Regions from separate parts of the Nocardiopsis mwathae genome, predicted to be linked through region 3. Evidence: riboswitches for the same ligand, from Rfam matches in the RefSeq annotation. Region 3 holds a riboswitch; each other region holds the start of a gene.
What was found. A riboswitch is a leader RNA that binds a small molecule or an ion and turns the genes downstream of it on or off. The one in region 3 is predicted to bind thiamine pyrophosphate.
Positions count from the first base shown of each region.

Region 1: it holds a riboswitch for thiamine pyrophosphate, as region 3 does, so the genes downstream of both, thiD (bifunctional hydroxymethylpyrimidine kinase/phosphomethylpyrimidine kinase) here and thiO (glycine oxidase ThiO) in region 3, are expected to answer to the same signal.
Region 2: it holds a riboswitch for thiamine pyrophosphate, as region 3 does, so the genes downstream of both, HNR23_RS02310 (ECF transporter S component) here and thiO (glycine oxidase ThiO) in region 3, are expected to answer to the same signal.

Region 1 covers NZ_JACHDS010000001.1:981,390-989,271, reverse strand. Annotated here, with positions in the region: gene HNR23_RS03870 (DUF368 domain-containing protein) at 223-1,200, shown strand; TPP riboswitch at 1,243-1,352, shown strand; gene thiD (bifunctional hydroxymethylpyrimidine kinase/phosphomethylpyrimidine kinase) at 1,341-2,183, shown strand; gene HNR23_RS03860 (alanine/glycine:cation symporter family protein) at 2,310-3,725, opposite strand; gene HNR23_RS03855 (DUF6457 domain-containing protein) at 3,949-4,200, opposite strand; gene HNR23_RS27390 (glycosyltransferase family 4 protein) at 4,426-5,664, shown strand; gene HNR23_RS03845 (pyridoxal phosphate-dependent aminotransferase) at 5,701-6,987, opposite strand; gene HNR23_RS03840 (LysR family transcriptional regulator) at 7,130-7,882, shown strand, end outside.
Region 2 covers NZ_JACHDS010000001.1:601,419-609,300, forward strand. Annotated here, with positions in the region: gene HNR23_RS02300 (maltotransferase domain-containing protein) at 1-646, opposite strand, end outside; gene glgP (alpha-glucan family phosphorylase) at 1,211-3,874, shown strand; TPP riboswitch at 4,045-4,153, shown strand; gene HNR23_RS02310 (ECF transporter S component) at 4,251-4,889, shown strand; gene HNR23_RS02315 (ABC transporter ATP-binding protein) at 4,886-6,445, shown strand; gene HNR23_RS02320 (energy-coupling factor transporter transmembrane component T family protein) at 6,442-7,257, shown strand; gene HNR23_RS02325 (GNAT family N-acetyltransferase) at 7,360-7,882, shown strand, end outside.
Region 3 covers NZ_JACHDS010000001.1:2,965,879-2,973,760, forward strand. Annotated here, with positions in the region: gene HNR23_RS12830 (NAD(P)H-binding protein) at 1-708, shown strand, start outside; gene thiE (thiamine phosphate synthase) at 1,460-2,110, opposite strand; gene HNR23_RS12840 (helix-turn-helix domain-containing protein) at 2,284-2,643, opposite strand; TPP riboswitch at 2,776-2,887, shown strand; gene thiO (glycine oxidase ThiO) at 2,880-4,031, shown strand; gene thiS (sulfur carrier protein ThiS) at 4,092-4,292, shown strand; gene HNR23_RS12855 (thiazole synthase) at 4,296-5,132, shown strand; gene pknB (Stk1 family PASTA domain-containing Ser/Thr kinase) at 5,316-7,277, shown strand; gene glpK (glycerol kinase GlpK) at 7,377-7,882, opposite strand, start outside.

The sequences.
Region 1 (7,882 bases), 2.0 Mb from region 3:
CGCCCCCGGGGTCCCGACGCGTCGACGCGTCTGTACCCATACGATGCCGGTGCACACGGCCCGCTGTCCCCGGCACCGGTCCGAAACCCATGGGCGCAGGAGGCGGGCGCACGGCGCCCGAACCCCCGCCGCATCCGCCCTAGACTGGGGGCGCGCCGCCCGCGAGGCGGCCGCCCGACCCTTTTATCTTTCCTCCCGGCCTCTTCAGACGAAACGCGAGACATGGCGAAGTCAGTCGGCACTCACCTCTTCAACGCGTTCCGCGGCTCCCTCATCGGGACCGCGGAGGTGGTCCCCGGCGTCAGCGGCGGAACCGTCGCCCTGATCGTCGGCATCTACGAAACGCTCATCACCTCGGCGGGCCACGTGGTGAGCGGGGTCCGGCTTGCCGTCAGCGACCTGCCGCGCGGTCGCGGCCTGGGGCGCGCCGCCGAGGAGTTCCGCAAGGCCGACTGGGCGGCCATCATCGCGGTGCTGGTCGGCATGGTGATCGCCGCGCTGCTCGCGGCCAAGTTCCTCGCCCCCCTGGTCGAGCGCGAGCAGCAGCGCGCCTATGCGCTCTTCTTCGGCCTCGTGCTGGCCTCCCTGTGGGTGCCCTACAGCGGGTCCGGACGCACCTGGAAGGCCGGGCACTACCTGCTGGCGCTCGTGGTGGCCGCGGGGGCGTTCCTGCTCACCGGCCTGCCCCCGGCCCACGTCGAACCCGACTTCCTGATCGTCGCGGGCGCCGCCGCCGTCGCCATCTGCGCGCTGGTGCTCCCCGGCGTCTCGGGCTCGTTCATCCTGCTGACCTTCGGCCTGTACACGGTCACCATGGACGCGCTCAACACCCGCGACCTCGGATACATCTCGACGTTCGCGCTGGGCGCGTTCTTCGGCCTGGCGTTCTTCGTCAAGCTGCTGCAGTGGCTGTTGGAGAACTACCACCACATCACCCTGGTCGTGTTGACCGGCCTGATGGCCGGTTCGCTGCGCGCGCTGTGGCCGTGGCAGGACGGCGACCGCACGCTTCAGGCGCCGCAGGGCGACGTTCCGGTCACCGTCGCGCTCGCCGTCGTCGGCTTCGCCGTCGTCGTCACGGTGCTGCTGGTCGAACGCCGTGCCCGCGCCCGCCGGGAGGCCGACGGCCCCGGCGGCGGCCCGGCGCCCCAGGGCCGCCACCGCGCCCCCGACCAGGTCGACTCCGCGGGCCGCGGCTGAGACCCGTCCATCCCACGGTTCCCCACAACTCCACACCACGTCCATGACGGCGCGGGGTGCCGGGACCGGCCCATCCACCGGTCACGGCTGAGAGCACACCCGTCGAACCTGATCTAGCTCGTACTAGCGAAGGAACGCCCGTGAGCGGCTACAACATCCTGTCCATCGCCGGCAGCGACCCCAGCGGCGGCGCCGGAATCCAGGCCGACCTGAAGACCTTCTCGGCCCTCGGCGGCTACGGCATGACGGTCGTGACCGCCCTGACCGCCCAGTCGACGAGGGGCGTCACCGGCGTGCATCCGGTCCCCGCCGCGTTCGTCGCGGACCAGCTCGACACCCTCCTCACCGACGCCCGGGTGGACGCGGTCAAGATCGGGATGCTGGCCGACACCGGCGTCATCGCCGCCGTCGCCGCCGCCATCGACCGCTACGCCCTGGGCAACGTGGTGCTCGACCCGGTCATGGTCGCCAAGAGCGGCGACCGGCTGCTGGCCGCCGACGCGGTGGCCGCGGTCCGCACCGAGCTGATGCCGCGCGCCGACCTGGTCACACCGAACCTGCCGGAGGCCGCCGAGCTGCTGGCCGAGGACGAGGCGGCCGACCTGGAGGCGATGGCCGCCCAGGCCGACCGGCTGCTGCGGCTCGGCGCCCGGCACGTCCTGCTGAAGGGGGGCCACCTGGGCGGCTCCGCGAGCGAGCGGTGCACCGACCTGCTGGCGGCGCCCGGGCGGGAGCCGCGGACCTTCACCGCCGAGCGCGTCCCCACCTCCAACACCCACGGCACGGGGTGCACCCTCTCCTCCGCCATCGCCGCTCTCCTGCCCCAGCGCGACGGGGTCGCCGCGGCGGTCCGCGACGCCAAGGCCTACCTCACCGCGGCCCTGCGCCACGCCGACGTTCTCGACGCCGGAACGGGAAAGGGCCCGGTCCACCACTTCCACGCTTGGTGGGGCCCCGCATCCGACCGTCCGCTCCCCCGTTGATCTCGGGAGAACGGTCGGGACCACCGCGGAGATTCGAATCGTTCTCCCGAGAGGCGTACTCCCGATGTCCGGGAAAAGGCCCCGCCGCGCGGGGTGCGGGGCGGGGCCGGAAGGGTCGGCGGGCGGCTACTGGCGCACGTCCGGAATCTTGATGTCCGGATTCTTCCAGTCGGGGTTGCCGAAATACTTCTGCGTCTCCTGGACGATGACCGGGGAGAGCAGTAGCAGGCCGATGAGGTTGGGCAGTGCCATCAGGCCGTTGGCGATGTCGCTGGCCAGCCAGATGATGTCCAGGGACGCCACGGCGCCGACGTAGATCATCGCGACGAACACCACGCGGTAGAACGGCACACCCTTGTGGCCGACGAGGAAGTCGATGCAGCGCTCGCCGTAGTAGGACCACCCCAGGATGGTGGTGAAGGCGAACACCGCGACGGCGATGGCCACGATGTAGCCGCCCAGCGGGCCCAGCCCCGGGGAGATGGCCGCGAGACCGTCCTGGAGGGCGGCCGAGGTCATCGCGGCGCCGTCGCCGCGGCCGTCCTCCTGCCAGACACCGGTGACGATGATGGCCAGGCAGGTCATGGTGACGACGATGAGGGTGTCGATGAAGGTCTGGGTCATCGACACCATCGCCTGGCGCACCGGCTGGTCGGTCTTGGCCGCGGCCGCCGCGATGGCGCCGGTGCCCAGGCCCGACTCGTTGGAGAAGATGCCGCGCGCCACGCCCGCCTGGATCACCACGAAGATGGAGGCGGCGCCACCGCCCGCTGCGGCCTGGCCGGTGAAGGCGTCGGTCATGACCAGGGCCAGGGCGGCGGGGATGTCGCCGGCGTGCGCGATGAGCACCAGCAGCGTGACGCCGATGTAGAGCAGGATCATGATCGGCACGACGCCGGCGGCGACCCGGCCGATGCTCTTGATGCCGCCGATGATGACGGTGCCCGCGATGATCACCATCGCGATGCCGGCCACCCAGGTCGGGACGCCCCACACCGCGTTGAGCTGCTGGGAGACGGTGTTGGCCTGGGTACCGTTGCCGATACCGAAGGCCGCGATGGCGCCGAACACGGCGAACAGGACGCCCAGCGTCAGCCCCAGCCCGCCGGGCAGGCCGTGGCGGAGGTAGAACATGGGGCCGCCGCTCTGCTTGCCCACGCTGTCCTCGCGCCGGTACTTGACGCCGAGCAGCGCCTCGCTGTACTTGGTGGCCATGCCGACGAGGCCGGTCATCCACATCCAGAACAGCGCGCCCGGACCGCCCATGCCGATCGCCAGTGCGGCACCGGCGATGTTGCCGACGCCGACGGTGGCGGCGAGCGCGGTGCTCAGGGCCTGGTAGTGGGAGATGTCGCCCTGGACGCCCTCGGCCTCCTTGCGGCGGATCAGCGCCAGCCAGAGGGCGTGGAAGAGCTTGTGGAACTGCAGCAGCCGTAGCCGGACCGTCAGGAACAACCCGGTGAGCAGCAGCAGCGGAATGAGGACGTACTCACTCCAGATGATGCCGGAGAGGGTGTCCAGCATGTCCGCGAGTTGATCCATGGACGAACTCCCTATGTGTTCGAGCGAGGGGGTGAGGCTGCGCCGCCCTCCGGCCGGGTAGGGACGCGGTCAGGCGACGACACGACGCATCGTCGCGATCAACGTGATGCAGCGCACCGCCACATTTACACGGTTTTTTGGCCTGATTCGTCACGTATGCGTCACGTTTCTTCCACAGAGTGATCGCTTAGGCGTTCCGTTACAGGCGTATGACCAGCGGAGATCACGGAGTGTCGGGCGCTTCGGGCGCCTGGGCGAGCGCCAGTCGGCTCAGCGCGGCGGCGGCCTCCTCCGGATCGGCGCCGCGACCGACGGCGATACCCAGCAGGTAGGTGGTCAGGGGCGCCGCCGGGCGGGCGACCGAGTGCGCCGCGTCGCGGGCGAGGTCCAGGATGCGGTCGACGTCGCCCTTGCCGATCTCCTCTCCCAGCTCCAGCTCCGCGCTGACGAGCTCGGCCCATTCGACGAGGGTCATGTGGCGCTCCTGATCCGTGGGTGTGTTTCGGGCGACAGCTCGCGATCCTACGGCCATCGGTACCGAAACACCTCCTCGGACGCGATATAGGCCGGAGGCCTGGGCCGCGGCCGCTTCGCATAGCCGGAGGAAGATCGTCAATCGGGCGCCCACCGCAGGTCCGGAGGGGTTCACGTGCGGCGCCTAACGTGCCGGGCAGGAGACCCCCGCCCCTGGGAGACAACCGTGACCGCGAGCCCCACGACCGCGACCTCCATCCCTCCGCCCGCCTCCGCCGCACCCGCCCCTCCCCTCCGCGTCGCCATCGTCACCGAGTCCTTCCTCCCGCAGGTCAACGGCGTCACCAACTCGGTCTGCAGGGTCGCCGAGCACCTCGCCGCCCGCGGCCACGAGGCGCTCATCCTCGCCCCGGGCGCCGGCCCCGCCCACTACGCCGGCTTTCCGGTCGTGCGCGTGCCGGGCGTGCCCCTCCCCTTCTACCGCGGCTTCACCGGCGGCCTGCCGGCGCGGCGGTGCCTCACCACCGCCCTGCGCTCGTTCGGCCCCGACGTGGTCCACCTGGCCTCCCCGGCCCTGCTGGGGCTGACCGCGGTGGACGTGGCGCGCCGCTGGGCACTGCCCACCGTCGCCGTCTACCAGACCGACCTGCCGGGTTTCGTGGCCCGCTACGGGGTGCCCGCCGGTGACGTGCTCTGGCCGCTGCTGCACCGCATCCACGCCGCGGTCGACCGCACCCTGGCCCCCTCGTCGGCGACCCTGCGCGAGCTGGCCGACCACGACGTCCCCCGGCTGAGCCTGTGGCAGCGCGGAGTGGACACCGAACGCTTCCACCCCCGCCACCGCGACCCGGCGCTGCGCCGGCGGCTGGCCCCCGGCGGCGAGGTCATCGTCGGCTATGTCGGCCGCCTCGCCCGCGACAAGCGCGTCGACCTGCTCGCGCACGTGCTGCGGCTGCGCGGGGTGCGGCTGGTGGTCGTCGGGGACGGCCCGGACCGGGAGCGGCTGCGCCGGCGGCTGCGCGGCGCGGTCTTCCTCGGCCAGCGCACCGGCGCGGAACTGTCCCGGGTCCATGCCTCCCTCGACGTCTTCGTGCACACCGGCGCCGATGAGACGTTCTGCCAGGCGGTGCAGGAGGCGCTGGCCTCGGGTGTTCCGGTGGTGGCTCCGGCCTCGGGCGGCCCGCTGGACCTGGTGCTGCCCGAACTCAACGGCCTGCTGTTCGCCCCCGATTCCGTGCGCGAGCTGCGGGTGGCGGTCGGGCGGCTGGTGCACAACGCGCCCCTGCGCGACCGCCTGGCCGCCGCGGCCCGGCCCACGGTCCAGGCCCGGACCTGGGACGTCATCGGCGACCAGCTGCTGGAGCACTACCGTTCGGTGATCGCGCCGACCGGGGTACCTGCGGCAGCGCCCGCAGCCGGAGGAGCGGGACCGGCCCCTCTCCGGTCCCGCTCCTCGCCCCCGTAGCCGCGCGCAGACGTCCTCACGCGGCGGAGTCGCCTCTCACCCGGCGTCGCCGCAAGGAACGCGGTTCCCGCAGACCAGCCGGTCGAGCACCTCGTCGAGGCGGTCGAGGTGCTCGCGGATCCACGGCAGGGCCAGCGGCTCGTCGGCGGCCAGCGCGGCGTAGCGCTGCGCCTCGGTCTCGCCGTAGAGCAGACTGGTGGCCACCCGCATCCGCAGTGCGCGGGTCTCCTCGCCGAACTCGGCGGCCGGTAACGTTCCCATGCCGTAGGTGTCCAGCAGCAGGGCGCACAGCTCCGGGCCGGTGGTGACGCCGTGGTCGGCGCCGAGCGGTTCCCGCAGCCCCTCGAAGTCGGGGTAGAGGTAGAACCCGGCCTGGGGCGCGGCCACCATGGCTCCGGTGCTGACGAACCGGTCGGCGACGGCGCGGGCGACCAGGCCGTGCAGCCGTCGGCTGCGGGCGATGTGGTCGGCGATCTCGGCCGGCTCGGTGAAGGCGTAGGTGGCGGCCTGCTGGATCGGGGTGGCCGGAGTGGACCAGATCTCGCTGGCCACCCCCAGCAGGTCGGTGTGGAGGCGGCGTCCGATGTCGCTGTCGGGAAGCCGGGTGACGCCCAGCCGCCAACCGCCCAGGGCGAGGTTCTTGCTGAGGCCGGTGGTGACGACCGTGCGCTCGGGGGCGAACTCGGCCGGGCTGTGCACGGTGGCGCCGGGTTCGTGCACGAGGTCGCGGTAGATCTCGTCGGAGATGATGACCAGGTCCAGTGCCCGCGCCGCCTCGGCCAGCCGCCGGACGGTCCCCTGCGCGGGCACGGTACCGGTGGGGTTGTCGGGTGTGGTCACGATGACCGAGCGGACGTCGCGGCCCTCCATGCGGGCCCGGGTGACCGCGTCGATGAGCAGGTCGGGCTGGGGGGCGCCGCCCTGAGCGGGCGCCGTGGGCACGAACACCGTGCTGTGCCCGGCGAGGTGCGTCTGCGCGGCATAGCTGACCCAGCTCGGCGCCGCGATGGCGACATCGCCGCCGATGCTCAGCAGCAGGCTGTAGAGGAGGGGCTTGCTGCCCGGCCCCGCGATCACCAGGCCGGGGTCGGTGGGCAGGCCGCGGCGGTCCCAGTACCCGGCGGCGGCCGTGCGCAGCGGTGCCACCCCGGCGACCGGACCGTAGGAGTTTCTGTCGCCGCCCGCCGCCAGCGCGTCCCGCATAGCCGGGTGCACCGGGAGGCCTGCCTCGCCGAAGCCCATCGGCAGGACGGGTAGTCCCTGGCGCCGCCGTTCGGCGAGCGCTTCGTTGACGGCGAGCGTCGCCGACACGCTGACAGACATGAAGCGATCAACTCCGCATTGGGTCCGGAGGGCTGTGGGAAATCGGCCGGCGGATGCGTTCACCCGGCCGCACGTCTCACCCTGCCGCCCGCTCTCCATCACCACAAGCGAGTCTTTTCTATGGCCAGCGTAAGCTGACCTTATGCTCGATCTCCGCCGCCTGCAGATCCTCCGCGAATTCGCAGAACACGGCACCATTGCTGCCACTGCGCAGGCACTTGACTACACAGCGTCAGCAGTTTCGCAACAGCTGTCCACCCTGGAGCGCGAGGTCGGGGCGTCCTTATTGGACCGCACCGCACGAAGCGCCGAGTTGACCGATACCGGACGACTCCTCGCAGAACAGGCGGAGCAGATCCTGGCCATGGTGGAGGCCGCGGAAGCCGCCCTGGCAGCGCAGACCGACACCCCCCGCGGCCGGGTCACGGTGACCGCGTTCCCCACCGCCGCCGTCGCCTTCGCCCCGCGGCTGGCCCAGAGCCTGCGCCGGCACGAGCGCATGCAGCTGGTACTGCGCCAGGCGATGGAGGGCTCCGGGGCGCACAAGGTGAGCACCGGGGAGATCGACATCGCCGTGGTCGACGACTGGAGCGGGCTGCGCCCCGACGACCGCGCGGGCAAGCTGCGCCACACGCCCCTGCTGCGCGACCCCATGGTGCTCGCGCTGCCCCAGGACCACCCGCTGGCCGACCCGGCGCGGCCGGTCGAGCTGCGCGCCCTGCGCGACGAGGCGTGGATCGCCGCCCCGCACGGCGAACCCTCCCGGCAGGGCACCGACCGGCTGCTGGCCGAGATCGGCGGGGCCCCGTCGGCGGCCTGGGAGTTCGAGGGCCTGGGCACCATCCTCAGCCTGGTGTCGCGGGGCATCGGCATCGCGGCGGTGCCCGCCCTCGCG
Region 2 (7,882 bases), 2.4 Mb from region 3:
TGCCCGGGCGCCAGTGCCCGTCCTGTCCGAGGGGCTCAGCGCCCTCCGACCGCGGGAAGAACTCGTACCAGGAGCCGAAGAGGGCCCGCTTGCGGTGCACCTCCAGGGGGAACCGCTTCGACCGTGTCACCAGGTCGCGCAGCGGTGCGGCGCCGAGTTCGGCGAGCACGTCGGTGGCGGTGGCCAGGGCGAGGCGCTCGGCCGCCGGCAGGGCGGTGTCGCGGAGCCGCTCGGCGACCTGTGCCAGCTCGGGTCGGCGCGGCACCCGGCGCGCGGCGCGCTCCAGCAGTCGGGCGCCCTCCTCCAGCATGAGTTCGGCGTCCTGGCCCAGCGGGATCTTGATCTCTGCGCCGTGCCGCCAGGTGGCGTAGGGGTCGTCCCACGCCTCCACGGCGAACTTCCAGCTCCCCTCGCAGGTGGGGCGCACCTCGGCCGCATAGCGGTCGGTCCCCGGGGTGACCTCGCGCATGGGCGTCGGTCCCTGGCGGCGCCCCTGGGGGTCGTAGAGCACGACACCGGCTCCGAGGGCGCCGTGGCCCTCCCGGATGACGGTGGCGCTGACGGTGAAGGTCTCACCGGCGACGGCCTTGGCCGTGCCGAGGTCGGGTACGGGAGAGACGTTCAGAATGGGAATGCGTCCGATCACAGGTGCACCAATGCAGGCAGCGAGAGAACAGAAGGGCCGGAGAGTCGGAGACTGGAATATTGTCGCGTTTTCGACGATTGCGGGATGTTCGTGTCGTTGCAGGCGTTGAAGGTATTCGAGAGCGGGCAGCCCGAAGTGCCCGAAAGGCCCACGGGTGGCCCCGGTCGTTCGGGCTCGGCGCGCTCTCACTGTCTATCGTCGGCCCGGAATGGTCCGCATCCGATGGTTTGCGGTGCGTATTTTTTGTGATTGTCGTCACACTGGCGAAGGTCCTTCGTGGGAGGTATCTTCGGCGGTTGCGCACGTAGAACAACGACAAACCGGTCGGGCGCCTCAGGGGGAACACTCGTCACATTCGTTCCGCGTGTGGCAATAAGGGGTTAAATCGGCGTGCTTCCCGTGTGTGCTGATCGTGCGATGGAGATCCGAAAGGGCGCTCTGTCCGGTTTGGCGGAGAATGGGGAAAATCCTCCCGAAAACCGGAAAGGCGGGCCTGACGAGTGTTCGTTGAATAGTGGCTTCAGGGGTCGCGCAATCGCCGCGGATTGACTAGCCTCACGCTCCGTGAAGGCGATTCGCAGATTTACCGTCCGTACCGTCCTCCCCGACGAACTCGCCCCCCTGGGCCGGCTCGCCGCGAACCTCCGATGGGCCTGGCATCCGGCCACCCGCGAGGTCTTCGCCGCGATCGACCCCGAGGTGTGGGCGGCCGTCGGCCAGGATCCGTTCCGCATGCTCGGGGAGGTCGGTGCCGACCGCTTCTCCGAGCTCGCCCGCGACGAGGCGTTCTGCGCCCGCCTCCGCGAGGCCGACTCCGACCTCGACTCCTACCTCACCGGCCCGCGCTGGTATCAGGGACTGTCCGCGCCGCCCTCGGGCATCGCGTACTTCTCGGCCGAATACGGCCTGACCGCCGCGCTGCCCCAGTACTCCGGCGGGCTGGGCATCCTCGCCGGCGACCACCTCAAGAGCGCCAGCGACCTGGGCCTGCCGCTCATCGGTGTGGGCCTGCTCTACCGGCACGGCTACTTCACCCAGACCCTTTCGCCCGAGGGCTGGCAGCTGGAGGCCTATCCCGAGATCGACCCGCGCGGGCTGCCCATGAGCCGCCTGGCGGACGCGGGCGGGGAACCCGTGGCCATCGGCGTCGACCTGGCCGACGGCCGCCGGATCACCGCGCACGTGTGGGTGGTGCGGGTCGGCCGGGTCCCGCTGCTGCTCCTCGACGGCTGCCACGAAGGCAACGACCCTGAGCTGCGCGGCATCACCGACCGGCTCTACGGAGGCGGCAGCGAGCACCGGCTCCGCCAGGAGCTCCTGCTCGGCATCGGCGGCGTCCGGGCCGTCCGCGCCTACTGCGAGCTGAGCGGCCACCCCCGCCCCGAGGTCTTCCACATGAACGAGGGGCACGCCGGGTTCCTCGGCCTGGAGCGCGTCCGCGAGTACATCGGAGACGCCGGGCTCACCTTCGACGAGGCGGTCGAGGCCACCCGCGCGGGCACGGTGTTCACCACCCACACCCCCGTCCCCGCCGGGATCGACCGGCTGCCCCGCGAGCTCGTCGAGCGGCACTTCGCCGCCGACGTGTCCGCGGCGCCCGGCGTGCCGTGCGACCGGGTCATGGAGCTGGGCACCGAGGACTACGCGGGCGGCGACCCCGCCGTGTTCAACATGGCCGTGATGGGTATGCGGCTGGCGCAGCGCGTCAACGGGGTCAGCCGGCTGCACGGACAGGTCGCCCGGGACATGTTCCGCGGCCTGTGGCCGGGCTTCGACACCTCCGAGGTCCCGATCTCCTCCATCACCAACGGCGTGCACGCCCGCACCTGGGTCGCCGACGAGGCCCAGAGGATGGCCGGCCGCATGGTGGAGGACTCCGCCGAGTTCACCCACACCGAGGGGTGGCGCAAGATCACCGGCGCCGCCGAGGAGGACCTGTGGGAGATGCGGCGGACGCTGCGCTCCCGCCTCGTGGCCGATACCCGGCGGCGACTGCGCGCCTCCTGGCGGCAGCGCGGCGCCAGCTCGGCCGAGCTGGGGTGGGTCGACGACGTGCTCGACCCCGACGTCCTGACCATCGGCTTCGCCCGGCGGGTGCCGTCCTACAAGCGGCTCACCCTGATGCTGCGCGACCGCGACCGACTCACGTCGATGCTGCTCGACCCGCGGCGCCCGGTGCAGATCGTCATCGCGGGCAAGGCCCACCCCGCGGACGAGGGTGGCAAGCGCCTCATCCAGGAGATCGTGCGGTTCACCGACGACCCGCGGGTGCGGCACCGCATCGTCTTCCTGCCCGACTACGACATGGCGCTGGGCCACTCCCTGGTGCAGGGCTGCGACGTGTGGCTGAACAACCCGCTGCGCCCGCTGGAGGCGTGCGGCACCTCGGGCATGAAGGCCGCGCTCAACGGCGGGCTCAACCTGTCCATCCGCGACGGCTGGTGGGCCGAGTGGTTCGACGGCTCCAACGGCTGGGCCATCCCGACGGCCGATGGCGTGAGCGACCCCGACCGGCGCGACGAGCTGGAGGCGTCGGCGCTGTACGAGCTCATCGAGGGCGAGGTCGCCCCGCTGTTCTACGACCGGGACGAGGCGGGGCTGCCCAACCGCTGGCTGGAGATGGTCAAGCACACCCTGGTGTCGCTCGGCCCCAAGGTGCTGGCCACGCGGATGGTCCAGGACTACGTCACCCTCCTCTACCAGGGAGCCGCCGACTCCTCACGCCGGCTGGTGGGAACCCCCACGGACGAGGCGGCCGCCGACGGCACCGACACGTCGGCCCCCGCCATGACCGGCGCCCGTGAGCTCGCCGACTGGAAGCGGCGGGTGCGCAAGGCCTGGCCGGGGGTGCGCATCGAGCACGTCGAGGTGGTCGGCATGGAGGACCCGCCCCAGGTCGGCGGCGCGATGCAGGTGCACGCCACGCTCGTGCTGCCCGGTCTGGCCCCGCAGGACATCCAGGTGGAGGTCGCGGTGGGCCGGGTCGCCGACGACGAGCGGCTGCTCGAACCGGTCGTCGCCACCCTGGCGCCGGTCGGCGATCCCGAGGAGGTCGAGGGACCGCTGGTGCGCTACGCGGGATCCGTGCCCCTGGTGCGGTCGGGAACCTGCGGCTACACGGTCCGGGTCCTGCCCGCCCACGCCATGCTCGCCGATCCCGCCGAGATGGGGCTGGTCGTGGCCCCCCGGCCGCCGGAGGCCATGGACGACGGCATGGTGCTGAGGTAGCGCGGCCCTATCCCTTCCGATGATCTCGGAGATACTGGGGGAAAGATCGCCGGGGAGACCCCGATATCCCCGAGATCATCGGAAGGGACGGGCTGCTGGCCGGCGGCAGGGTCGGTGATGTCCGGTGTGTTGCGGGATCACCCATAATGGAGTGAACTGCCGGAACGGCAGGGAACCGACAGGGGAGCGCTTCGGCGCTGAGAGTGCGGGATCGGCCCCGCAGACCCTTACACACCTGATCCGGGTCATGCCGGCGAAGGAAGTCGTAGGATCCGTCGGCCGCGGATCCGGCCCGCGCGCCCACGCGCGCCCCGGCCGCGGCCCTCTTGGCACTTCGCGCCCTCTCGTGCACCGACACGAAGGGACACCGATCGACGTGGGAACCTCCGCCGCGCCAGGAGAAACCTCGGGCGCCCAGCCGACCGAACCCACCCGACCCACCGCATCGGGCCGCCGGTTCCGCTGGCGCACCGTCGACATCGTCGTCGCCGCCGTTCTCGGCGTCGCCATCGGGGTCATCTTCTGGTTCTGGGGGATGCTGTGGGAGGCCACCTCGCCCCTGTTCCTCTTCTTCCCGCCCGCCCAGGCGGTGATCTACGGGATGTGGCTGCTGCCGGGGGTGCTCGGGATGCTCATCATCCGCAAGCCCGGCGCCGGCGTGCTCACCTCGACGGCGGCGGCGACCGTCTCGATGCTGCTCGGCACCCACTGGGGGCTGCTGGTCGTGCTCGCGGGCGTGCTGCAGGGGCTGCTGCCCGAGGTGGTCTTCGCGCTCGGCCGCTACCGCTTCTGGGGGATGGGGATCTCCATCCTCGCCGGGGCCGCCGCCGGGCTGGCGCCCACCGCGATGGACCTGACCCTGTACTACGCGGACTGGCCGGCCGCGTTCATGGCCGCCTACGGGGTGATCGTCGTGCTCAGCGCCGCGATCATCGCCGGGATCGGCGGCCGACTGCTGACGACCGCCCTGGCCCGCGCGGGCGCGCTCACGCCCTTCCCGTCGGCGCGCGGATGAGCGGGGGCGCGGCCCGGGGCGGGGCCGGCGTGCGGTTGTCCGGATGGGGCTGGCGGCACGGCGCCCGCGACGCGTGGGCGCTGCGCGGCGTCGACCTGGTGATCGAGCCGGGGGAGCGGGTCCTGCTTCTCGGAGCCTCCGGCGCGGGCAAGAGCACCCTGCTGCACGCGCTTGCCGGCCTCACCGGCCCCGACGCCGCCATCACCGGTGAGCAGGAGGGGGCGCTGCTGGTCGACGGCGAGCCGGCCGACCGCCGCCGCGGCGACATCGGCCTGGTCAGCCAGGACCCGGAGACGCAGCTGGTGATGGCGCGCAGCGGCGACGACGTCGCGTTCGGCCTGGAGAACCGGGCCCTGCCCCGCGCCGACATCTGGCCGCGCGTGCACGCCGCGCTCGACGGGGTGGGCTTCCCGTACGGCATCGCGCGGTCGACGGCCGCGCTGTCGGGCGGCGAGAAGCAGCGGCTGGTGATCGCCGGAGCGCTGGCGATGGACCCCCGTCTGCTGCTCCTCGACGAGCCGACCGCCAACCTCGACCCGGTCGGTGCGCGCCTGGTCCGTGACGTGGTGGCCGACCTGGTGGCCACGAGCGAGGCGACGCTGGTCCTGGTCGAACACCGGGTGGCCGACGTCATCGGGCTGGTGGACCGCGTGGTCGTGCTGGAGCCGGGCGGCGGCGTCATCGCGGACGGCGCCCCGGATGCCGTCTTCGCCGCGCACGGCGCCGACCTCGCCGAGCGGGGCGTCTGGGTCCCCGGCCACGCCCCCCGGCCTTCGGGCAGCGCGGCCGCAGGGCCACCGCGGTGCCCTCCCACGTCCCCCCTCATCGAAGCGGTCGGCGTCGTCGCCCGCGAGCCCGACCCCATCGGCCCGCGCACCGGGGCACCGGCCACGGTCCTCGACGGGGTGGACACGGCGGTCCGGGCCGGGGCGGCCACCGCCCTCACGGGCGTCAACGGCTCCGGCAAGTCCACGCTGCTGATGCTGCTGGCCGGGCTCACCGCCCCGCACGGCGGGACGGTGGAGCCGCGCGGCGCCCTGGCCGACGTCGACCGGCGCCCGCTGGTCCGGTGGCCGGCCCGGCGCCTGGCCCGACACCTGGGCACGGTCTTCCAGCATGCCGAGGACCAGTTCGTCACCGGGAGCGTCCGCGATGAGCTCGCCTTCGCGCCGACACGCACCGGTCTGGGGGAGCGTGAGACGGCGGCGTGGGTGGAGGAGCTGCTGGAGCGGCTGCGCCTCACCGGCCTGGCCGATGTGCACCCCGCCACACTGTCCGGCGGTGAGAAGCGCCGCCTCTCGGTCGCGACGGCCCTGAGCTCCGGCCCCGCGCACGCGCCCGACGTGCTGCTGCTGGACGAGCCGACGTTCGGCCAGGACACACGCACCTGGTCCGAACTGGTGAGTCTCCTCGCTGACCTCCGCAGCGAGGGGAGGGCGATCGTCATGGCGACCCACGACACCCTGCTGCTCGACCGCTTCACCGACGTCGAGCTCCGCGTCGGCGACCGCCGCGTCACCCCGGCCTCGACGATCGAGGGGGAGGCCACCCGATGACCACCCACCGGCCGCCCCGCGCACAGTCGGAGCGTCACCCGTCCGGCACACCCGGCGCCCATCCCATCCCCGAAACCGAGGCTCACCCCGCCATCACGGCCTGGCTCCGGCGCGCCAACCCCGCCGCCAAGGTGGTGGCGGCGCTGCTGGTGACGGCCGCGCTGATCCCGACGGTCGACCCGGTGACCCCGGGCGTCGTGTTGGCCGCGGTCGCGCTGGTCCTGCCCTTCGCGGGGATCGACCGCCGCACGGCCCTCACCCTCGGCGGCCCGCTCCTGCTGGCGGCGCTGTCGGTCGGTGTGGTCAACCTGATCTTCGGGGAGAGCGGCCCGCTGACCGCGTTCGGGCTGGCCGTGCGTCTGCTGGCCATCGCGCTGCCGGGCGTGCTGGTGGCGGCCACCAGCGACCCCACCGAGCTGACGGACGCGCTGGTGCAGCGGCTGAAGCTGCCGGAGCGCCCGGTGATGGGGGTACTGGCCGCGCTGCGGCTGATCCCGCTCCTGGCCGCCGAGTGGCGCACCCTCACCCTGGCCCGCCGAGCCCGCGGCCTGGAAGCGGGTCGCAACCCGTTCACCGCCGCCGCGATCTTCGCGGGCAAGGCCTTCGCCCTGCTGGTCCGCTCGATCCGTACCGGAACCCTGCTGGCCACCGCCATGGACGCCCGAGCCTTCGGCACAGGCCCCCGCACCCACGCCCGCGAAAGCCCCTGGCACCGCTCCGACACCTGCCTCCTCATCGGTACCGTGGCCGTCCTACTGGCGGCCCACACCCTCTCCCTCGCGCTGGGCACCTGGAAGCCCCTCTTCATGTGAGAGGCCGGCCCACGCCCCCGAAGCCGAACGGCCGTCTCAAGGAGAGACGAAGGGGGAAGGGCTCTTCAACGCCGCTGACCACCCTGCTGCCATTCTGTTCCGATGGACAGTGCGGATGACATGGTGATCGAGCAGCAGGCGCTGCGGGCGTGGCCGGCGACGGTGGTGAAGGAGGCGCAAGGGTGGGTTCTGCGCTCGACACCCGGTGTGGCGCGCAGCAGATCGAACAGGGCGCTTCCGCCCCGGTGCGGTGCGCTCGATGGGCTGTCTGCGGTCCAGAAGTTCTACGGGCGGCGGAACCTGCCGGTGTTGATCCAGGTTTCCCCGGCGCACCGACATCTCGCCCTGGACGATCACTTGGCCGCGCGCGGGTTCGAGCGCCTGTCCCCGACGCTGGTCATGCGGGCGCCGCTGACCGAGGAGACCGGGCGGCGTCGTGGCAGGGGTGTCGGCGGTGCGGAACGGCAGGTCCGCCTCGGAGCGCGGGACGAGGCGTGGACCCGGACCCTGCAGTCGGTCGACGGGCGGAGAGATGCCGCCGGGGAGCTGGTCATGGATCGTATCCCCGCGCATACGGTTTTCGCGCGGGTCCTGGACGAGGACGACGAGGATGAGGTGGCGGGGG
Region 3 (7,882 bases):
GACACGACCGCCTTCGAGCGCGCGGCCAAGGGGGCCGACACGCTGTTCCTGGTCTCGGCCACGGAGTCCGCCGACCGGGTGGACCGGCACATCAGCGCGGTGGACGCCGCCGTCGCGGCGGGGGTGAAGCGCATCGTCTACCTGTCGTTCCTGTCGGCGGCTCCGGCCGCGACGTTCAGCTACGCCCGCGACCACTTCTACACCGAGGCGCATATCCGCTCCACGGGCGTGGCGCACACCTTCCTGCGGCCCGGCTTCTACCTGGACCTGCTGCCGTACTGGGCCGATGACGCAGGGGTGATCCGCGGGCCGGCCGGGCAGGGCCGGGTCGCCTGGGTCTCCCGCGACGACGTCGCCGACGCGGCCGTCGCCGTCCTCACCGAGGGGGCGGAGCACGACGGCGCGACCTACGACGTCACCGGCCCCGAGGCGATGACGATGGGCGAGACCGTGGAGCGGCTGTCGGCGCTGACCGGCAAGACCATCCGCTACGTCCCCGAGACCTGGGAGGAGGCCCTGGCCTCGCGCCGCCCCACCGGCGCCCCGGAGTGGCAGATCGAGGGGTGGGCCAGCTCGTATGCCGCGATCGCCAGCGGCGAGATGGACGTCGTCTCCCCGGCCGTGGTCCGCCTGACCGGCCACCCCGCCCAGACCCTCGAACGCTTCCTCCGCACCCACCCGAGCGCGCTCAGCCACGTCTACACCTGAGTGCAGCCCCTGGACGGCGCTCGATCGCGTTGCCGCTTCGACGGAACCGGTCGCCTTTCGACCACCCTACGACGACGTCGGGAAGAAGCCGAGCCTTCCAGGAAGGCACGATGGAACCCGCACGCGAATACGACACGGACACCGATGACGATGTGCGTCTCTCAGATCCGCTGCGCGCCATGGAGGGAGATCGAGAATTCGTTCCTTCGCAGTCACGGAGCTCCGGTCGCCGAAGTCGTCCCCTTGACACGATCGGTACGGCGCCCCGCACCCGGACTCCGGGCAGGCAAGATCACCATCGCCGGAGACTTCGATGAACCGGACGAGGAAACCCTCGCCGCTTTTCGCGGGGAGCGGCCGTCAGGCTTCTGCTCGACACGCACATCCTGCCTGGTGGCCGGAGGACAGCCCAAAGCTCCCAGCTGTGGCATGCGAACGGGTTCTCAGCACCGAGGAGGTGTACGTCAGCGCCGTGACAGCATGGGAAATCTCCATCAAGTCGGCGCTGGGGAAGCTCGTGGTCCCCGAAGATCTCGACGCCGCCCTGCGGTACCGCGGATTCATCGAACTTCCGATGAGTATCGACCACGCCATGCGTGTCGGCGCGTCGCCTCGATATCACTCGGACCCGTGCGATCGCGCACTGATCGCCCGAGCTCAGGCAGAAGCACTCCCACTCGTAGCCGTCATACCGAAATCCAGAAGTACGACGTCGAGGTCCTCAGCGGGTGATCCCGGACGTACCGCCAGCTCACGCCGTTACGGCCAGCCTCCGCTTGAGCTCCGCTGCCGCGGCGTGCGGGTCGGGGGCCCCTGTGATGGCGCGGACGACGACGACGCGGGTGGCGCCCGCCGCGAGGACCTGGTCGAGGTTGTCGAGGTCGATGCCGCCGATGGCGAACCAGGGGCGCTCGGTGCGCAGAGCGGCGGCTTCGGTGACCAGGGGCAGTCCGGCGGCCGGGCGGCCGGGCTTGGTGGGGGTCGCCCAGGTGGGGCCGACGCAGAAGTAGTCGACGCCCTCCTCGGCGGCAGAGGCGGCGGCCGTCCGGGCGTCGTTGTTGGATCGGCCGATCAGCGGGCCGTCGCCGAGGATCGCGCGGGCATGGGGCACCGGCAGGTCGCTTTGGCCCAGGTGCAGGACGTCGGCGCGGGCGGCGTGGGCGATGTCGGCGCGGTCGTTGACGGCCAGCAGCGCGCCGTGGCGCTCGCAGGCCTCGCGCATCACCTCCAGTGCGGCCAGTTCGTCGCGGACCGCCAGCTCCTTGTCGCGCAGCTGGACGATGTCGACGCCTCCGGACAGCGCCGCGTCGAGGAACGCGGCGAGGTCGCCCTGCTCGGTGCGGGCGTCGGTGCACAGGTACAGGCGGGCCGTGGACAGTCGTTCGCGCAGGCTCTCACTCACCCGGTCAGGGTAGTGCGCCCCACGGGGCGGCCGGGCGGCGGGGCGGGGGAACCGCGCGGCCGTGCCGATGGGCGCGGCCGGGCGTTCCGGCCGCGCCCGGGGTCGATCGCGCGGGACTGCGGTTGTCGCACCGGAAGGTCGGGCCGGGGATCACCGCCCCGGGGGCCGCCCGGCTAGAGGGCCATCGCCTGGGCGCGGCGGCGCACCTCGGTGCCGCGGTTGGCGGCCAGGGCCTCGATGGGCGCCCCGGGGAGCGTGTCATCCGGGGTGAACATCCAGTGCAGCGCCTCGTCGTCGGTGAAACCGGCGTCGGCGAGCAGGGTGAGTGTCCCGGGCAGGCCCTTGACGATGTCACCGCCTGCGATGAACGCGGCGGGGATCGAGACCTCCCCGCCCTTGCGGATGCCCAGCAGCTTGTGGTCGCCGATGAACTGCTTGACGCGGTTCGGGCTGACGCCCAGCGCCTGCGCGGCTTCCTTCAGGGTCATCCATTCGCCGACGAGGGCTTCGATGTCGTGGTCGTTCTGTGTCACGCAGCCAATCTCCCACAGTTTCGCCGCACGCAAACCCGGCCGTCGGCGCTGATCGCTCCTGGCGTACCCGCAGCGGACGCCCACCCCTCGGCCGGTCCGCGCACGACGCCCTAAGATGGGCGGGAAAGACGTGAAGATCCCCGCGGGAGCCGGGTGGGACCCGGCTGAGAGGGAGGCTGTGAGCCTCCGACCGCATGAACCTGATCCGGGTCATACCGGCGAAGGGAGTGGATGGCATGACCGTGCCCGACGACCCCCTGCCCGCCTCCGACGTCCTCGTCGTGGGTGACGGCCTGATCGGACTGGTCACCGCGTGGCGCGCGGCCCGGCGCGGCCTGCTGACGACCGTGGTGGGGCGGCACTGCCCGTGCGCCGCCTCCGGTGTCGCCGCGGGCATGCTGACCCCGGCCACCGAGGCCATGTTCGGCGAGGAGCCGCTGATGCGGTTCGGCGCCCTGTCCCGCGACCGCTACCCGGGCTTCGTCGCCGAGCTGGAGGACGAGAGCGGGGTGCCGACGGGCTACCGGTCGGCGGGCACCCTGCAGATCGCGTTCGACACCGACGACCTGTCCAAGCTGACCGAACTCGGCGAACTGCAGACCCGGCTGGGGCTGAAGGCCGAGCGGCTGACCGCTCGCGAGTGCCGCCGGCTGGAACCGATGCTCGCGCCCGCGGTGCGCGGCGGTATCCACGCGCCCGACGACCGCTCCGTCGACCCCCGCGCGCTGCTGGCGGCGCTGCGCACGGCCTCCGAGCGGCGCGGCGTCCGCATGGTCGACGACCGGGTCACCGACGTTGTGGTGTCCGCCGACCGCGCCCGCGGCGTCCGGCTGCGCTCGGGCGGCGAGCTCGCCGCCGACCAGGTGGTGCTGGCCGCCGGGACACGCACACCCGGAATCGGCGGCCTGCCCGAGGGCGTGGTCCCGCCCGTGCGCCCGGTCAAGGGCCAGCTGCTGCGGCTGCGGATGCCCCGGGGCGAGCCGCCCATCGTCACCCGCACCGTGCGGGGCCTGGTCAAGGGGTCGCCCGTTTACCTGGTGCCGCGCGCGGGCGGGGAGATCGTGCTGGGTGCCACACAGGAGGAGATGGGCGACGACACCCGGCTCACCGCGGGCGGGGTGTGGGAGCTGCTGCGCGACGGCCACGAGCTGGTGCCGGGCATCAGCGAGCTGGAGATCGCCGAGACCTGCGTCGGGCTGCGCCCGGCCTCCCCCGACAACGAGCCGCTGCTCGGCCCGACCCGCCTGCCCGGGCTGCACCTGGCCGCCGGGCACCACCGGCACGGTGTACTGCTCGCCCCCGCCACCGGCGACGCCATGGCGGAGGCCCTGGCCACCGGTGAGCTGCCGGACTACGCCCGCCGCTTCGCCGCGACGCGGCTGTCCTGAGCGCGTGGTCCCGGGCATCCGCCCGCAGACGTCGAAATCTTTGCGATAGGGAGTTCAACCGTGAAGGTGATCATCAACGGCGAGCCCCGCGACCTGGCTCCGCGCAGTACGGTCGCCGACGCCGTCCGCACCCTGACCGAGGCGCGCGAGGGAATCGCCGTGGCGGTCAACGACGAGGTCGTTCCCAAGGCGACCTGGGCGACGACCGTCGTGAGCGAGAACGACCGCGTGGACGTACTCACGGCTGTGCAGGGAGGCTGAGCGATGACCGCGGAAACCACCGGCGCCACAAGCCCCACCGGCACCACCGGCCCGGGCACCCCCGGCGGCGTGCGCTCCCCGGCCGGCGACCCCCTGGTCATCGCCGGTGAGGAGTTCGCCTCCCGCCTCATCACCGGCACCGGCGGGGCGCCGTCGCTGAAGGTCCTGGAGGAGGCGCTCATCGCCTCCGGGACGGAGATGACGACGGTCGCGATGCGCAGGGTCTCCCCCGGCGCCGAGGGCTCGGTGTGGGACGTGCTGCGGCGCAACGGCATCCGGCCGCTGCCCAACACCGCAGGCTGTTTCACCGCCATGGACGCGGTGCGCACGGCCCGGCTGGCCCGCGAGGCGCTGGAGACGGACTGGATCAAGCTGGAGGTCGTGGCCGACGAGCGCACCCTGCTACCCGACCCGGTGGAGCTGCTGGACGCGGCCGAGCGGCTGGTCGACGAGGGGTTCGTGGTCCTCCCCTACACCAACGACGATCCGGTGCTCGCGCGGCGGCTCGAAGGGCTGGGGTGCGCCGCCGTGATGCCGCTGGGCGCGCCGATCGGGTCGGGGCTGGGCATCCGCAACCCGCACAACATCGAGCTCATCGTGGAGCAGGCCGAGGTTCCGGTGGTGATCGACGCCGGTATCGGCACCGCCAGCGAGGCGGCGCTCGCCATGGAACTGGGGTGCGACGCCGTCATGCTCGCCACCGCCGTCACCCGGGCCCAGGACCCGGTGCGGATGGCGGCGGCGATGCGCGACGCGATCACCGCCGGGCGCGGCGCCCGGCTGGCCGGGCGGATACCGGTGCGCCGCTACGCCCAGGCCTCCTCGCCCGCCGTGGACTGACCGGGGCCTCACCGGCGCCTACGTCCGCATCTCCCGTTCCGGTCCGCCCCGTGGCCGCCCCCGGGCGGGCCGGATCGTGGTGTCGCATTGGCCCCGATTCCCGCCCCCATGGGCTATTACGATGTCACGACGCTCTTCACAAGCGTCGCCTGCCCCGCCCGGATCACCCGTAAACTCACCTTCGTGGACATGACGACTGCGGACCCGCTTGTAGGCGCGACACTCGACCGTCGCTACTTCGTCGAGTCGCGTATCGCGGGCGGTGGCATGGCCACCGTCTACATCGCACATGACCAGCGCCTGGACCGGCGCGTGGCTCTCAAGGTCATGCACCCCTCCCTCGCCCAGGACCCCCAGTTCGTGCGCCGCTTCATCAACGAGGCGCACTCCGTCGCCAAACTCTCCCACCCCAACGTCGTCCAGGTCTTCGACCAGGGCACCGACCAGGGCTGCGTGTTCCTGGCCATGGAGTACGTGCCCGGCCGCACCCTGCGCGACCTACTCGAAGAGCGCGGTCGGCTGCACCCGCGCGAGGCCCTGCAGGTGATGGCCCAGGTGCTGGGCGCGCTGGGCGCCGCGCACCGGGCCGGGCTCGTGCACCGCGACATCAAGCCGGAGAACGTCCTGCTCACCGTCGACGGCCAGGCCAAGGTCGCCGACTTCGGATTGGCGCGGGCGGTCGAGTCCGCGCACCAGGGCATGACCAAGACCGGCACCCTCATGGGCACCGCCGCCTACATCGCCCCCGAGCAGATCGAGCGCGGGACCTCCGATACCCGGACCGACGTGTACGCGGCCGGGATCATGCTCTACGAGCTGCTCACCGGCGCCCAGCCGCACACCGGCGAGACCCCCATCGCCGTCGCCTACCAGCACGTCAACTCCGACGTACCGCGCCCCTCGACCGTCGTCCCCGGCCTGCCTCCGGAGATCGACGCCCTGGTCACCAAGGCCACCGAGCGCGACCCGCGCTACCGCCCGGGCGACGCCGGGCAGTACCTCTCCGCCGTGGCGCAGGTCCTCGACGGCGGCGCTCCCGCGTTCGCGCAGACCGCGGTGATCGACACCGCCTCGCCGGCGGCGGGCGGACCCGCCTTGCGGAGCGGCACCGCTCCGGTGCCCGGCGGCGACAACGCCACCGTCCAGGTGAACGTGGGCGGCCACGGCGGCGACGGTTACGGCGACCCCCGCGACGGGGGCCCCGGGCCGGGCCGCCGCAAGTACCTCCTGATGGCCACCGCCGGCGTCCTCGCGGTGGTGATGCTCTGTTTCGGCTGGTGGATGCTGATCGGGCGCTACGAGAGCGTCCCGGACGTCGTCGGCATGGACCAGAACGCGGCCACGGCGGAGCTGCGGTCCCTCGGCCTGAAGATCGAGGTCGCCGACGACCCCGTCTACAGCGACGAGGCCGCCGAGGGCACGGTCGCCGCGACCACCCCGGATGTGGGCGACAACGTCCTGCCCGAGGACACCGTGACCGTGTCGCTGTCCAAGGGGCCGCAGACCGTCGACATGCCCGAGGTCGTGGGCGACCCCGAGGCCAACGCGCGCAAGGCGCTGGAGGACGCCGGGTTCACCGACATCGACGTGAAGCAGGAGGACTCCTACGACCACCCGCCGGGCACCGTGCTGGACGTCGACCCCGAGGAGGGGTCCGGTGCCGACCGCGAGGAGACCGTCACCCTGACCGTCAGCAAGGGCTTCGACGTGCCCGGCGTCGTGGGTCTGACCGAAGAGGCCGCCCGCACGGAGCTGGACGGCAAGGGCCTGGAGGTGGAGGTCACCACCGCGTCCAGCGACGACACGCCCAAGGGCGAGGTGATGAAGCAGTCACCGGAGGCGGGCACCACCGCCGGGGCCGGGGACACCGTCAAGCTCACCGTCTCCTCGGGCAAGGAGCAGATCGAGATCCCCGACGTGCGCGGGATGAAGTACAAGAAGGCCGAGAAGGAGCTGGAGAAGCTCGGCTTCGAAGTCGAGGTCACCCGGGTGCTGGGTGCGGACCGCGTCGACTCCTACACTCCCACCGGGAAGGCGGAGAAGGGCGCCAAGATCGAGCTGATCACCAGCCCGTTCGCACCCCGTGACCGGGATCGGGACCGGGGCCGGGGCCGCGACAGGGACCGGGACGACGATGACGACTAGGGCGTTCCCCGGAACACGCCCTATCGCCCGGGCGCCGCGCCCGGCGCCTCCGGCCCCGGAGCCGGTGCGCTCCGCCGAGATCGACGGCAGGACGCGCGGTCAGGCCAGGTCGGCCCAACCCTTGGAGCGCTCGACCGCGACGCGCCAGCGGCGGTAGCCGGCCTCGTCCCGGGCACCGGGCTCGTAGCGGCGGTCGAGTTTCCAGGTGTGCTTCAGCTCGTCGGTGGACTGCCACACGCCGGTGCCCAGGCCGGCCAGGAAGGCCGCGCCCAGGGCGGTGGTCTCCTGGACCTGCGGGCGGGCCACACTGACGCCCAGCTGGTCGGCCTGGATCTGGCAGAGCAGGTTGTTGCCCGACGCTCCGCCGTCCACGCGCAGTTCGGGCAGCTGGGTGCCGGATGCCCGGGCCATGGCCTCCACGACGTCGCGGACTTCGAAGGCGATGGCGTCGAGGGTCGCGCGCGCGATGTGCGCGCGCCCGGTGCCGCGGGTGATCCCGAAGATCGAGCCGCGCGCGTGCGGGTCCCAGTCGGGCGCGCCCAGGCCGGTCAGCGCGGGTACGAAGACGACGCCGCCGGAGTCGGTGACGGTCTTGGCCAGGGCCT